DNA from 2 places in the Acrocarpospora sp. B8E8 genome. Region 2 is predicted to be linked to the other one. Evidence: riboswitches for the same ligand, from Rfam matches in the RefSeq annotation. Region 2 holds a riboswitch; the other holds the start of a gene.
What was found. A riboswitch is a leader RNA that binds a small molecule or an ion and turns the genes downstream of it on or off. The one in region 2 is predicted to bind thiamine pyrophosphate.

Region 1 (7,467 bases), on a different contig from region 2:
TCGTCGGGTTGAGCGTCGCGGCGGGGCCCGCGGCTGCTTCCTCGCTGGATGATGGGGATGAGCACGGGCTGATCGAGGTCTGCCTTGACGTGAACCTCGTGGTCAGCCTCCGGGTCGGCATCGGGATCGGGGCCTATCCGTGCCCGCCCGATCCGCATCCGCCGTACCAGCCGCCGCACACGCCGACACCGTTGCCGTCGCCGGAACCGTATCCGACGCCGGCCCCGAATTCTCCCGCGCCGGAGCCGAGCCCCACTCCGACGCGGTCGCCCGCGCCCCGGCCGTCTCCCTCTCGGACGGTCATCCCGCAGGCGGTGATTCCTGTGGTCCAGACGAGTTCGGCGACGCCGAGCCCGTCGCCGTCTCCCTCGCCTCCGAAGGTCAGGAGGCAGCTGGCGGAGCCGCCGCTGAAGCGGCCCAACCCGCTGAAGTCGCCGCTCGTGCTGGTGGTGCTGGCGACCGTGATCGCCTCCGCCGCCGGTGTCGCGTTCGCGTCGATTCGCTGATGGTCTCCCGTCGCCGTACCCCGATCAGGTGCGGCGGCGGCCCACCAGCAGCGTTACCAGCGCCGCGACCAGGAAGGAGCCGAGCGCGGCGCTCATCCACGGCGCGGGGGTGAACCCGAGACCGCTCCTGATGCCCAGCCACAGCGATTCCCACCAGGGCACCTGCGGCAGCGCGCCGAGCAGCCACCAGGCGCAGAACCCGAGAGCCCACGGCAGCACCATCGGCCACCGCGACGGCGCCCGCTCCGAGACGTCCCACCGCGCGGCCCCGCCGAGCAGGAAGTAGTCGACCACCAGCACCGCGAACATCGGCACGAACACCGCGCCGATGATCCCGAGGAACGCCGCGTACGTATCCGCGTTCACGAAGATCGCCAGCAGCGTGACGAACGCCCCGACCACCCCGGAGATGATCCGCCGGTCCACCCGGGGCATCAGGTTCTGCACCGACATCGTGGTCGAATACACGTTCACGAACGACTGATCGGTCTCCCGCAGCACCAGGATCCCGAAGAAGACGGCCCCGAACGAGGCCGCCACGAACGGATCCCAGACCTTCGCCGGATCGTTGCCGACCAGCGCCATCGCCGCGATCCCCAGGGTCAGGCAGGCCACCTGCGCGATCGTGTATCCGCCCACCACCCCGCCGAACGCGGCCCGGCTCGACCGCGAGAACCGCGAGAAGTCCGCAGCCAGCGGCACCCACGACACCGACAGCGCGATCACGTAGTCCACCGAGGGCGCGAACGCCTCCCACGAGCCGCTACCCAACTCGGCCCCGCGCTGCCAGAACACGTAACCGAAGTAGACCATCGAAACGATCACCCCGACCGTCACGTACCGCCGCAACAGCCGGACCGCCCCCAACGGCCGGATCGTCAACGCCGTGGTGATCGCTCCCCCGATGATCACCCACACCGGATCCGGCACGGTGACCCCCATCGTCCCCGCGATGGCCTTCGCCCCCTGCGCGATCACCCACAGCTCGAACGCGCCCCACCCGAGCATCTGCACGATGTTCAGCACGGTCGGCAGATACGAGAGCTTCGCCCCGAACAGCCCCCGCAGCAGGACCATCGCCGGGGCCCCCGTCCGCGTCCCCGGAATCGCCGCGAGCCCCACCATCGCCGTCCCGACCAGACTCCCCACCACCGCCGCCGTCAACGCCGCGACAAAACTCAACGGCCGATCACCCAGCGGATTGACCAGCGCCACAGCCCCCGAGAACCCCAGCAGACTGACCCCGAGATTGGCCCAGAGCGCCCCTTGATCGAGCACCCCCAACGCCTTCGGCGGCGCCTCATCCAGAGTGAGCGGAGCCTCAACCGACTCCACAACGACACGCGCCATTGACACACGCTCCCTACGCCGGCATTACCCGGACAGGTTCATGCGGTCGGCAACGCTGGTTGCCCTCTCAGCCCGGTTACGCCCGAGCTCCCGCGGTCTGAAGTTGAAGACACGCCCGGCATCAGCCCAGCGTGCGGGCTCCATGATGCCTCATAACTGGACAAAGATCTACCACGGGTTTGGGTTCGCAGATTTCGAACAAGCGTCCGCAGACGTCCACGGAAGTACAGCCACGTGCGGGGCGGTAGCTGTACTTTGCAGCTGTACGGGGCGACCCGTCGCACCTGGTCAGAGCATAGGTCGAACTGCTCGGCATCGTACAGCCACGAGGTGCGCTCCGAGGGTCGGCGTTGACCCCATCCGTCTTGGACAGGTGCTTGCCAGCCGCCTCGGGACGGCCAAATGACTGCAACGGCCAAAGACCCACCAGCCGTCCCGACGGCACCCAGCACTCCCCCGAAGACTCACCCGCGTGGACACATCCAGATGCCCGCCAGCCTGCTCCGCTCTCCCGATCACGCAGGCCTCGCCGTGGCGGCGTGGGCGGTCTACGAGACCCTGATGCCACGCAAGCTGGGCGGCGGACGCGCGGCTGCGCACGCTCGCCGCTGCTGGGTCGCCGACGCCCTGGGCGTCAGCGAGAAGACCCTCGATGGGGCGCGGCGCTCCTTGCTGGCCGATGAACCGGACGAGCCGTGGCTGGCCCGATCGGCTCCGCTGGGGGCCAAGCGCGCGGTCCGGCACGCGGCGCTACGACTGCCCCGCGACACCGGCGAAGCCCACGCCGCGGTCCCGGCCTGGACGCTGGAGCTGCTGTCGTCCACCTGCGATCCCAAGCGGCGGATCTCGCCGACCGCGTGGCGGCTGTACGGCTTGATCCTTTTGGACCGCCCGGGCGGCGCCGATCACCCGCTGGAGACCTCGGTGGGCCACCTGGGGGAACTCCTGGGTGCCTCCCCCGACACCGGCCGCCGACACGGCCGCCACGTACGTCAAAAAGGACGCAAAGGCCTCGCCAGCCCCACGCAACCCAGGGCACTCACCCCTCGCAAAAGGGAGCACTCACCCCTGGCAGATCCGGGCACTCCACAGAAGACACCTGAACTTTATCCACCTGAACTGGAGACACCTCAGCCTCCCGCCGTAGGCAACGTGCAGGTGGATAGCCCGCTTGAGGCTGCGGCTGACGCCGGAGGACCTACACCCACCAAGGCACCGAGAGCCACCCGCGAAGCCCGGCTACGCGGTGTGCGGGTCGCGGCGCAGGTCTACCGCACGGCAATCCCACCAGCGCTGGGAAAGCTGCTCCCCGAGCACGGCACCCGCCGAGTGCTCGCCGCCATCACCGCCGAACTCGCCGTCCGCACCCCCGCCGAGCTGGCCAACCGCATCGACGCCCGCTGGCAGCACTGGCGATACCGCACCGAGGACATCACCGACCCGGTCGCCGTCGCGATCGCAATCACCCGCTGCGGCTACCACTGCTCGGACCTGCGCTGCGAGGACCACGTCCGTCTCGACACCGGTCAGCCCTGCCAGGCGTGCGCCGCCATCGGCGCGCAGATCACGCGGGCCCGGCTCACCGCAGTCCAAGCAACCGATCCCGCCCTCTCCGACAGCACCGTCCTCACGAACCGCCCGGCCGACGGGCTGGACCCCGTACAGCCTCCGAGCCGGTTGAGCACGGCCGACCGCACCGTGGCTGAGGCCACCACTCCCGCCTGTCCGCACGGCGACCCCAACCCAGCCCGGTGCGCCCTGTGCCGCCACGGCATCACTCTCAAGGAATCCCAAGACGGCCGTCTACGAGGCGGCCAAGACCGGCCAGGTCGGCCGTCCGAGCGTGTGCACATCCCTACCCCGGCACATACGACTCCCGTATGGCCGACGGCCGGCCACCGAGATGGTGGCCGGCCAGGAAGAGACGGCGATGTTCAGCTGTGCATGGCGATGATGGCTTGGATCAGGAAGTAGATCCCGGTCCCGACTGCGGCGACGGCGGCGAGGCCGCCCACTGTCTTGAGCAGGATGCGCTGGGTCTTGGACATGGTCCGGTCTCCTGTTCGATGAGAGGGAATGCGATGAGTGGGAACGGCAGAATTGGGTGACGTCACTGGTAGGCGAGGGTCTCTCGGACGGTGAGGGCGGCGGCTCGGCGGGCGGGGGTGAGGCTGGCCAGGGCCGACAGGACGATGACGATGGCGAGCCAGACGAAGGGCGCCAGGCCGTTGACGGCGAAGTCGAGCGGAGTCTCCAGAAAGATCTCGCCGATGACCTGGCCGAACACGATGCTGGCGGGGACGGCCAGCACCAGGGCGGCGAGCCAGCTGAGCGCGCCGATGATGCCTCCCTCGGTGACGACGAGGGTGAGGATGGAGACCGTGGTGGCGCCGACGGCCCGCAGGACGCCGATCTCCCGGGTACGTTCGATCACGTTGATGGCCATGGTGGTGGCCAGGCCGAGGCCGCCGATCAGCACGCTGAGCAGGGTCAGCGCCCCGAGGAAAACCACGATCACGATGATGTGGTCGCTGAGCACCTGCTGGGACTCGGCGGTGTCCGAGTTGGAGGCGACGTCGATCCCGGCGGCGGTCAGGGCGTCGTCGACGGCCTTTCGGGTCGCGACGAGGGCGTCCGTGTCGTGGGTGCCGGTCATCACCCGGACGGCGTTGGTGGTCCCGGTGCCCCCCAGCACGCCAGCGAGGGCGTCGTAGGTCGTCCAGGCCGTCGGCGGCGCGGCGACCTGCCGGACGATCCCGACCACGTGCCAGGTGCCGAACCGACCATCTATGCGCAGCTGGACGTCGTCGCCGACCTTCAGCGCCGGGTAGTCCTTCGCGAGGTTGTGGCTGATCACGATGCCGCGGTTCTCGCCCGGTTTCAGCCAACGCCCGGACAGCACGGGCAGGGCCAGCATCGGGGTGTCGGCGGGCACCCCATACAGGGAGGGCGTGTATTCCGTGGTCGGGGTGTCGCCGACGCCGACCTTGGTGCTGAGCCAGGTCTCGGCGGTGGCGACTCCCGGGACGTCCCGGACCAGGGCGGCGACCTGCTCGGCCGGGTAGGGGCGGGTGAGGTTGACCGCGATGCCGTAGCGCAGCGCGTCGCTCTGGCCTTGCATGGTGACGTTGAGCGAGGTGGACAGGTTGAGCGCGGCGATGAACGCGGAGCCGCCGAGGGCGAGCGCGATCATCGTCACGGCCAGGCGGGCCCGGCGGCGGACGACGTTGCGGGCGGCCATCCGGGACAGCCCGGGCAGCCGGAGCCCGGCCGGCCGACGGGGAGTGCGGGCCCGCCGAGTGGGGCGGGTGGCGGGGGCAGTGGCGCCGTGGTCGCGCATGGCGATGGCCGTGGTCGCGCGGGCCGCGCGCAGCACCGGGAACGCCGCCGCGACCAGCGGCACGACAAGCCCGACGGCGAGCTGCCCGACGACCAGCCAGATCGGCAGCCCTCTCTCCTCGACGTCGAAGTTGAGGATGGCGGTAACCGCCGTGATGTAGCCGTCTGTGGCGAGCTGGCCCAGTGGCCAGCCGATGGCCAGGGAGGCCAGGCCGAGCACCATGACCATCGCGGCATAGCCGACGACGATCTGCCCGGCGCGGGCGCCGACGGCCTTCATCGCACCGATCTGTCGGACCTGCCCGGCCAGCAGCGCCGTCATCAGGGTGGCCACCAGCAGGGCACTGAGCAGCAGCGCCAGCACCCCGAAGGACTGCTGCAACCACAGCAGCGAGTCCATCTGGGTCTGGTGGGGGTGCACCGCCGGTTCAGGTGCGAGCACCTGGGTGATCTGGACGCCGCGATCGCGCAGCCGGTCGGCGACGGTGCTCGCGACCGCGTCGATGTGGGCGGGGTCGAGGCGATCGCCGTCCACGACGATGCGCAGCTCGGTTGGCTTCGGGTCGAAGCCCAGCCGGGCCAGGGTGTCGGGGGTGACGTACCCGTACGCCAGGCCGTCCTGCCAGGCCGGGGCCTGCCCGAGGTCGTGTACGGTGCCGGCCACCCGGATGGTCCGGGGCTTACCTCCCGGCACGGTGACCTCGATGGTGTCGCCGATGCGGGTCTGGGCGACCCCCATCGCGGCCCGCTCGATCACGATCTCGCCGGGCGGCGGCGGCCACGTGCCATCCTGCGCTTTCAGCATGGCGATCGTGCTGGCGGCGAAGTCGGTGCGGGAGAACAGCACCAGCGGCTTGTAGTCCGACGGACCGATCTTCACCCGGCTTTGGAGAGTGGTGGCGGTCTCGGCAAGCCCCACCCCCGGCATCGCCCGGACGTCGGCGAGCACCTGCGGGGTGAGGCCGTCGGCGCGCAGGGTGGCCGAGGCCGGGCTGGTGGCCAGAAACTGGGCGCGCAGCTCCCGGGAGAGCACCTCAGAGCTGGAAGTGATCCAGACCACCCCGAACACGCCGAGGGCCATCGCCACCACGACCAGCCCCGCACGTCCGCGTTGCAGCCAGAGATCGCGCAAGGTCTTGCGCCCCCGCATGTTCAGCATGAGATCGCCTCCGTAGCCCCATCCGAGGACCCCTTCGGCGCCGAAGCCGCCGACGCCGACGTGGCAACCACATCAGCGGTCGTCTCGGTGGACGTGATCCGCCCGTCGGCGATGGTGACCGTGCGATCCACCCACGCGGCGAGGTCGCGTTCGTGCGTGACCATGAGCACGCACGTGCCCAGGGCGGCGAGCTCGGCCAGCAGGTCGAGTACGGCGGTGCCGGTCTGGGCGTCCAGGTTGCCGGTGGGTTCGTCGGCGACCAGCACGGGCGGGTCGTTGGCCAGCGCGCGGGCGATCGCGGCACGTTGTTGCTCGCCACCGGACAGGGCGGAGGGCAACTTGCCGGCGAGTCGGCCGATCCCGACCCGCTCCAGCAGCGTGGTGGCGCGGGCGCGGCGTTCCCCGGGCGGCACGGTGCGGCACAGTTCCATGGGCAGCATGACGTTCTCGCCCACGGTCAGGGTGGGCAACAGCTGGAAGAACTGGAACACCACCCCGACCGTCTTCCCTCGCCAGGCCGCGAGCTGGTTCTCGCTCAGCTCGTTGAGGGAGGTCCCGGCCACCTCGATGCTCCCGGAGGTCGGCCGGTCGATCCCGGCGACCAGGTTGAGCAGGGTCGACTTCCCCGACCCCGAACGGCCCACGATGGCGACGAACTCGCCTTCCCGGACGCGGAGATCGACCCCGCGCAGCGCCTCAAACACGGTCGTGCCGTTGCGGAAGGTCTTCACCGCCTGGGTGACCTTGACGACTGCGTGGTCGTGGTCACTCGATGAGGCCGCGGCGGGCGTTCGAGCCGCTTTTGGCTTGGTCATGTTGCTCTCTCCTTCAGGATGAGACGAAAGTTTGAGACGAACGGGCGGTGATCAGTCGTCGAGACGGGTTCCCCGCGCGATGGTCAGCGCGGATATCGGGGACCGCTGGGTTCTGACGTCGGTGAATTCGCCTGCCGACAGCAGGGCGCCCAGGTCGGGCGCGCTCGCCGCGACGCCGCCGTGCAGCATGAGGTGGGCCCGCAGTCGACTGGCGGCGCCGGTGCTGCGGCCGAAGTCCGCGATCACGGCCCGGCCGCCGTGGCGGAGCACCCGGCGAGCCTCCGTGACAGCCTGCGTC
Region 2 (7,467 bases):
AGAACATCTGGGTGATGGCGTAATCAGCGCCGGCACGGCATTTACGGACGAACTGCTCGGTGTCCGACTCGATCGTCGCCGACCGCGGGTGTTTGTATGGAAAAGCCGCCACACCAACGCAGAAATCCCCCGACTGCCGGATCAGCCGGACAAGATCCTCCGCATACTCCACCCCTTCCGGATGCCGCACCCAGGTCCCCATCGGATCCCCCGGCGGGTCCCCCCGCACGGCCAGGATGTTCCGCACTCCGGCGTCCGCGAATCGCCCCACCAAATGCCGCAATTCCCGAATGGAATGATTGACGGCGGTGAAATGCGCCACAGGCGTGAGCGTCGTGCTGTGCGCGAGCCGCTCGACGATGGACACCGTGTGATCCCGGTTCCCGCCACCCGCGCCGTACGTCACCGAGACGAAGGTCGGGCGCAGGGCCTCAAGCTCCCGGATCGCCCGCCACAGCTGCCGCTCCCCCTCGTCGGTCTTCGGCGGGAAGAACTCGAACGAGAACGACCGCTCGCCGGCGGCGAGCAGGTCCTTGACCGTCGGAACACGGTCAGGCAATCGCGACGGAAGACCTAGAGACATACCCCACAGGTTACAGGTCTGTCCCGGGAAACAGAGATCCACTATGTCTCATTCATGATCCTTAGTTCCTTTGCGGCCCATCCGCCCCGGCGAGAAGGGGAGAAGGATCAATGGAAGATACCCTCTCATACATGACAAAAGTCACGGGTCCGCTGGAGCTCATCCGCCCGGACGTGGACCGCGCGCTGCAGCGGTTTCTCGACCGGCAGCGCCCCGCGTTCGACGATCCCGACCTGATCGCGGTGATGTCGGCGGCGGAGGACTTCCTGGCGGGCGGCAAACGGCTGCGTCCTGCCTTCTGCTACTGGGGCTGGCGGGCCGCGGGCGGCGGCGCGGACCCGGGAGTGTTCACGGCGGCGGCCTCCCTGGAGCTGCTGCAGGCCAGCGCGCTCGTGCACGACGACGTCATGGACTCCAGCGACCTGCGCCGCGGCATGCCGTCGGCCCACCGCCGGTTCGAGAAGCTGCACCTGGACGCGGAGTGGAGCGGCTCGGCCCTCCAGTTCGGCGAGGGCGCCGCCATCCTGCTCGGCAATCTGATGCTGATCTGGTCCGGCGAGATGTGGCGCACCAGCGGCCTGCCCGCCACCTCCCTGGCCGCCGCCCAGCCGGTCTTCGACCACATGCTCACCGAACTCATGAGCGGGCAGTACCTGGACCTGCTCGAACAGGCGCACGGCGAGAACACCTTCGACAGCGCGCTGCGGGTGGCGCTCTACAAGAGCGGCAAATACTCCGTCGAGCAACCCCTCCGCCTCGGCATGGTGCTGGCCGCCCGCTCGCGCGAGCCGTGGATCGACCGGTTCTGCGCCGAGTACGGCCAGAAGGTGGGCATCGCCTTCCAGCTCCGCGACGACGTGCTGGGCGTGTTCGGCGACCCGGTCGAAACCGGCAAACCCGCCGGGGACGACCTGCGCGAGGGCAAGCGCACCATGCTGATCGCGCGCACGCTCGCCGCCGCGTCCAAAGCGCAGGCGCACGACGTGCGGAACCTGCTCGGCGACCCGAAACTGGACGCCGAGGGGGTGGCCCGGCTGCGCGAGGTGATCGAGGACACCGGCGCGCTGGCCTACTGCGAGGACATGATCGGGCGCTACCTCCGCGACGCGCTGGACTCTCTCCAGACGGCCGGCATCACCGCCGACGCCCGCGAGGCCCTGGCGGCGCTCGCCGTGGCGGCCACCGCGCGCCGGACCTGAACCCGGCTAAACCCGGCTGAGACGGCGTTTGAACTCGGCGGCGGCGGCCTTCGGGTCGTCGGCCTCGGTGATGGCCCGGACCACGACCACCCGGCGTACGCCGTACGACAGGACCTCGTCGAGGTTGGCGAGGGTGATGCCGCCGATGCCGAACCACGGGCGGGTGAAGCCCGCGGCGTGGCGGAGCAGAGCGGGTCCGGCGGCCGGGCGGCCCTGTTTGGTGGGGGTGGGCCAGATCGGGCCGCAGCAGAAGTAGTCGACCCCGGGCTCGACGGCGGCGGCCGACGCCTCGGCCTCGGCGTGGGTGGACCTGCCGATGAGCACGCCGGGGCCCAGGATCGCCCGGGCGGCCGGGACCGGCAGGTCGTCCTGGCCCAGGTGCAGCACGTCGGGCGCGAACCCGGCCAGCCCCGCCGCGTACGCGACGTCGGCCCGGTCGTTGACCGCCAGCAGCGCGCCGTGCCGGTCGCAGGCCGCGCGGAACCGTTCGAGCAGCGCGAGCTCCTCCCGCGCCTCCAGCCCCTTCTCGCGCAGCTGGAGGATGTCCACCCCGCCCGCGAGCGCGGCGTCCAGGAACTCGTCCAGGTCGCCGCGGTCACGTCTGCCGTCGGTGCACAGGTAGAGGAGGGCGCGCGAAAGACGCTGCCGGGCGCTGCGGAAGTCTTCGTGAGAGTCTTCGGTCACCCGACCACGATGTCATGCGCTGAGAAGCCCGGGCGTCAGGAGCCCGGGCGTTAGAAGCCCAGCGCCTGCGCCCGCCTCTTGACCTCCGTGTGGCGGCCCGCCACGATCGCGTCGATGGGCGCGCCGGGGAGCGAGTCATCGCTGGTGAACAGCCAGCGAATGCACTCCACCTCGCCGTATCCGGCGTCCGCCAGCACGGTCAGGGTGCCGGGCAGGCCCTTGATGACATCGTCTCCGGCCAGGAAAACCGCCGGGATCTGCGGCTCGCCTCCGCCTCGGCGGACTCCGACGAGCTTCTTGTCCTTGATGAGCTGCTTGGCCCGGCCGATGCTCAGGCCCAGCTTCTTCGCGACCGTTGAGAGCGGAAGCCAGTCCCCCACCAGTTGGTCGGTCTCTCGGTCGATCTGTGCAACAGTAAGCGTCACGCCACCACCATTACCACATGGCGCGCGCAATGAAACACTCCGATTACCGAGAAGCCGCAGAAGGTATTCGGCTGCGGCTACCGTCGGCCATGCGTTAGTGTGTTCGAACGGTGGCCGCCGGGCTGGCGGACACCCGAAACGACTGTGGAGGGCGGGTAAGACCAGGTGAGGCAATTCCGACCCTGGCATCGCCCGCGACCTACGCTGCTCACGCGGCGTAGAGGAAGCAGTAAGGACCCCACGGCGACGTGGGGAGTCCCTGGCGTCACGCCGGGGAGGATGTCAAGCCACAGTGCAATCACGCAGGGTCACGCCGGGGTCGGCGAGCCGTACCACGTCGACTCTCTGGCGGCTTTCGACGAGCCTGCGGCCCTGGAGCAAATCGCGCGGGCGGTCGACGGTCAGGATGGCCGTGAGGCGGTGGTCGTCGGTCAGCCAGCAGACCGACCAGCCGGCGTCGCGCTCCGGGTCGCCGCGCAGGATCATGCGGGCTCCGGCGTGGTGGCCCGCGTACTGGACCATGTGGTTGAACTGCTCGGACCAGAAGTAGGGCACCGGATCGAAGACGGCGGACTCCCCCATCAGGGTGGCGGCGGCCACGTCGGGGCCGTTGAGGGCGTTGTCCCAGTGCTCGATCCGCATCCGGCGGCCGAAACGGCGCGACCACCAGTTGGCGCAGTCGCCGACGGCGACCACGTTGGGGGCGAACGTGCGCAGGTGCTCGTCCACCAGGACGCCGTTGTCGAGCTCCACGTCGGAGCCCTCCAGCCAGGACACGGCGGGCCGCACCCCCACGCCGGTGACGACGACGTCGGCGTCGATCCGGTCGCCGGTGAGCAGCGTCAGGCCGTCCGGGTCGACGGTGCCGACCTTGGTGCCGAGGAGGAGTTCGACGCCCGCCTCCGCGTACCAGGGGATGGTGTAGGCGCCCACCGGGAGGGCACCGGCCAGCGGCGCGTCGTCGGCCTCGACCACGGTCACCTGGCAGCCCGCGCGGGCGGCGGCGGTGGCCACCTCGGCGCCGATCCAGCCCGCGCCGATGATCGCCACCCGGGTCTCGGGGAGCAGCTTGGCGCGCAGCGCCAGGGCGTCGTCGATGGTCCGCAGGACGTGCTGGCGACCCTCCCCGCGGAGCAGGATCGGGGTGGCCCCGGTGGCGACCACCAGGCCGTCGAACTGGAGCTCGCCGTCGGTCGTCTCCACGACGCCGTCGCGCAGGCCCTTGGCGGCCGTGCCGAGCCGCAGCGTCACATCCAGCGCGTCCAGGTCGGAGTCGACCACCGAGGAGTCGGCGGCGCCGAGCAGCACGGCCTTGGACAGCGGCGGGCGGTCGTAGGGGCGATGGGCCTCCTCCCCGACGAGCGTGATGCGGCCGGCGAACCCGTGGGCCCGCAGGGCCTCGATGCTCCGAATACCGGCCAGGCCGGCTCCCACCACCACGACGTGATCCACGCCCTGACCATAGATTGCCTACGGGGGCACTCGCCAATGGAGATTGGGTAACAAATTGGGTAAGTACCGCGCACAGTATGTGAATGGCGTGTTGTGCGTTGCGGGTGCGGACCCGAGTAGGCTGATGCGGTAAGACGCGCGGGAGTCCGGCTGACCGGGCTGAGAGGAGAACTCTCCAGGTTCTCGACCGCTATGACACCTGATCCGGATAATGCCGGCGAAGGGAGCGCGGTGCCTGAATCCGCAGTTTCGGAAAGTGGTAAGAATACCGATTTCGACGTGGCCGTCATCGGGGCCGGTGTGGTCGGCCTCGCCATCGCCTGGCGGGCCGCCTTGCGGGGGCTGCGGGTGGTGGTCGTGGACCCGGATCCCGGGCGTGGCGCGACCTACGCCTCGGCGGGCATGCTGGCGCCGGTCAGCGAGGTCACCTTCACCGAGGAGCCGCTGTTACGGCTCGGTCTGGAGTCGCTGGCCCGGTGGCCGTCGTTCCGTACCGAACTGGAGGAGGCCAGCGGCCGGACCGTCGACTACCGCACGGACGGCACGCTGGAGATCGCCTACGACTCCGACGACCTGGCCCAGCTGGACGACCTGGCCGGCTTCGAGGAGACGCTGGGCCTGCGGGTCGAGCGCCTGACCGGCCGCGAATGCCGCAACCGCGAACCCATGCTGGCGCCGTCGGTGCGCGGCGGCCTGCTGGCCCGCGACGACGCCTGGGTGGACCCGCGCCTGCTCGCCCCCGCCCTGTGCGCGGCGCTGGCCCGGGCGCGCGCCACGTTCGTCCCGGAACCGGCGGTGAAAGTCCAGTCCGGTCTGGTACGGCTGGCCGAGGGCGCCGTCCGGGCCGAGCAGATCGTGGTCGCCGCCGGAGCCCGGTCCGCGGCGTTGCTGCCCGGCCTCCCGGTCCGCCCCATCAAGGGCCAGATCCTGCGCCTGCACGGCCCCCGCGGCTTCCTGTCCGGATGCGTGCGGGGCTGGGTGCACGGCGTGCCGGTCTACCTGGTGCCGCGCGAGAACGGCGAGATCACGCTCGGCGCGACCATGGAGGAGCAGGGCTTCGACCCGAGGGTCACCGCGGGCGGGGTCTACCAGCTGCTCAGGGACGCCCGCGACCTGGTGCCCGGCATCGCCGAGCTGGAGCTCGCCGAGACCAGGACGGGATTCCGGCCCGGCACCCCCGACAACCTGCCGCTGATCGGCGCCACCGGCCTGCCCGGCGTGTACGTGGCGACGGGGCACCACCGGGCGGGCGTGCTGCTCTCGCCCATCACGGCCGACGCGGTCGCCGCCCTGCTCACCGGCGCTCCCCCGCCGCCGAGCCTGGCCGCCTGCGACCCGGCCCGATTCGATCGAGGAAACAGATGCGAGTGACGATCAACGGCAGCGGTCACGAGCTGCCCGAGGGGGCTTCGGTGGCGCATGCCGTACTGGCGCTGACAGGGCAGACGCGGGGCGTGGCGGTGGCCGTCAACGACGAGGTGGTGCGGCGGGGGGCCTGGGACTCCACGGCGCTCGCCGAGGGGGACCGGATCGAAGTGCTGACGGCGGTGCAGGGAGGATGACGAGCGTGGATGACGATGTGCTGGTGCTGGGCGGCGAGAAGTTCGGGTCCCGGCTGATCATGGGCACCGGAGGCGCGCCGTCGCTGGAGGTGCTGGACCGGGCGCTGGTGGCGTCCGGGACCGAGCTGACCACGGTGGCCATGCGGCGGCTCGACCCGGCCGCCCAGGGGTCGGTGCTGGACGTGCTGCGGGCCAGGGACATCCGGGTGCTGCCGAACACGGCCGGGTGTTTCACGGCCGGGGAGGCGGTGCTGACCGCCCGGCTGGCCCGGGAGGCGCTCGGGACCGACTGGGTCAAGCTCGAGGTCGTCGCCGACGAGCGGACCCTGCTGCCGGACCCCATCGAGACCTTCGACGCCGCGGAACGGCTGGTCGCGGACGGGTTCACGGTGCTGCCGTACATCGGGGACGACCCGATTCTGGCGCGGCGGCTCGAGCAGGCCGGGTGCGCGGCGGTGATGCCGCTGGGCGCGCCGATCGGGTCCGGGCTCGGCGTGCGCAACCCGCACAACATCGAGCTGATCGTGGAGTCGGCCCAGGTGCCGGTGATCCTGGACGCCGGGATCGGCACCGCCAGCGACGCCGCGCTGGCGATGGAACTCGGCTGCGACGCCGTCCTGCTGGCCACCGCCGTGACCCGGGCCAGGCGTCCCGAGCTGATGGCCGCCGCCATGCGCGACGCGGTCAGCGCCGGCCGGCGCGCGCGCCTGGCGGGCCGCATCCCCCGCCGCCACTACGCTGAAGCGTCGTCGCCCGCGCGCGACCGGAGCGATCCAAAAAGCCAGTAAAGCTTTTTATGGGTCTCGGTTTGGGATTCCCACGCTCTGGGGGTGGCAAATCACCCGTAAACTCTGGGCCGTGGACACGACGCTAACCGACCCACTCGTAGGGCACACGCTCGACGGGCGTTATCGCGTCGAGTCCCGGATCGCCCGGGGGGGTATGGCCTCCGTTTACCTGGCTCTGGACATCCGGCTCGACCGCATGGTCGCCGTCAAGGTGATGCACCGCTCGCTGGCCGAGGACCCGCAGTTCGTGCGTCGGTTCATCGGCGAGGCGAAATCCGTCGCCTCACTGTCACACCCGAACGTGGTGCACGTCTTCGACCAGGGCACCGACGGGGACCACGTGTACCTGTCGATGGAGTACTTCCCGGGCAAGACGCTGCGCGACATCCTGCGGGAGCGCGGGCGGATCCCCGCCCGGGAGGCCCTGGAGATCATGATCCCGGTGCTGGCCGCCCTCGGCGCGGCCCACCAGGCCGGGCTGATCCACCGCGACGTCAAGCCGGAGAACGTGCTGCTGACCGAGGACGGCCGGGTCAAGGTCGTCGACTTCGGCCTGGCCCGCGCGATCGAGGCCAGCAACCAGACCAAGTCCGGCATCATGATCGGCACCATCGCGTACATGTCGCCCGAGCAGGTCATGGCGGGCGTCGCGGACGTGCGCGCCGACGTGTACGCGGCGGGCATCATGCTGTACGAGCTGCTGACCGGGCACCAGCCGTACGAGGGCGAGTCGCCCATGTCGGTCGCCTACCGGCACGTGCACGACACTGTGCG

Region 1: linked by a shared signal. The riboswitch ahead of ABGB08_RS11530 (cytosine permease) and the one ahead of thiO (glycine oxidase ThiO) in region 2 are both predicted to bind thiamine pyrophosphate.

Annotation. Positions count from the first base shown of each region.
Region 1 is NZ_JBDPLV010000010.1:25,267-32,733, forward strand. Features, by position in the region: gene ABGB08_RS11525 (hypothetical protein) at 1-506, shown strand, start outside; gene ABGB08_RS11530 (cytosine permease) at 531-1,856, opposite strand; TPP riboswitch at 1,849-1,960, opposite strand; gene ABGB08_RS11535 (hypothetical protein) at 2,343-3,830, shown strand; gene ABGB08_RS11540 (ABC transporter permease) at 3,967-6,354, opposite strand; gene ABGB08_RS11545 (ABC transporter ATP-binding protein) at 6,348-7,169, opposite strand; gene ABGB08_RS11550 (class I SAM-dependent methyltransferase) at 7,221-7,467, opposite strand, start outside.
Region 2 is NZ_JBDPLV010000026.1:15,699-23,165, forward strand. Features, by position in the region: gene metF (methylenetetrahydrofolate reductase [NAD(P)H]) at 1-583, opposite strand, end outside; gene ABGB08_RS24365 (polyprenyl synthetase family protein) at 715-1,782, shown strand; gene thiE (thiamine phosphate synthase) at 1,789-2,466, opposite strand; gene ABGB08_RS24375 (Rv2175c family DNA-binding protein) at 2,517-2,891, opposite strand; gene ABGB08_RS24380 (FAD-dependent oxidoreductase) at 3,174-4,343, opposite strand; TPP riboswitch at 4,472-4,586, shown strand; gene thiO (glycine oxidase ThiO) at 4,623-5,714, shown strand; gene thiS (sulfur carrier protein ThiS) at 5,705-5,905, shown strand; gene ABGB08_RS24395 (thiazole synthase) at 5,902-6,693, shown strand; gene pknB (Stk1 family PASTA domain-containing Ser/Thr kinase) at 6,764-7,467, shown strand, end outside.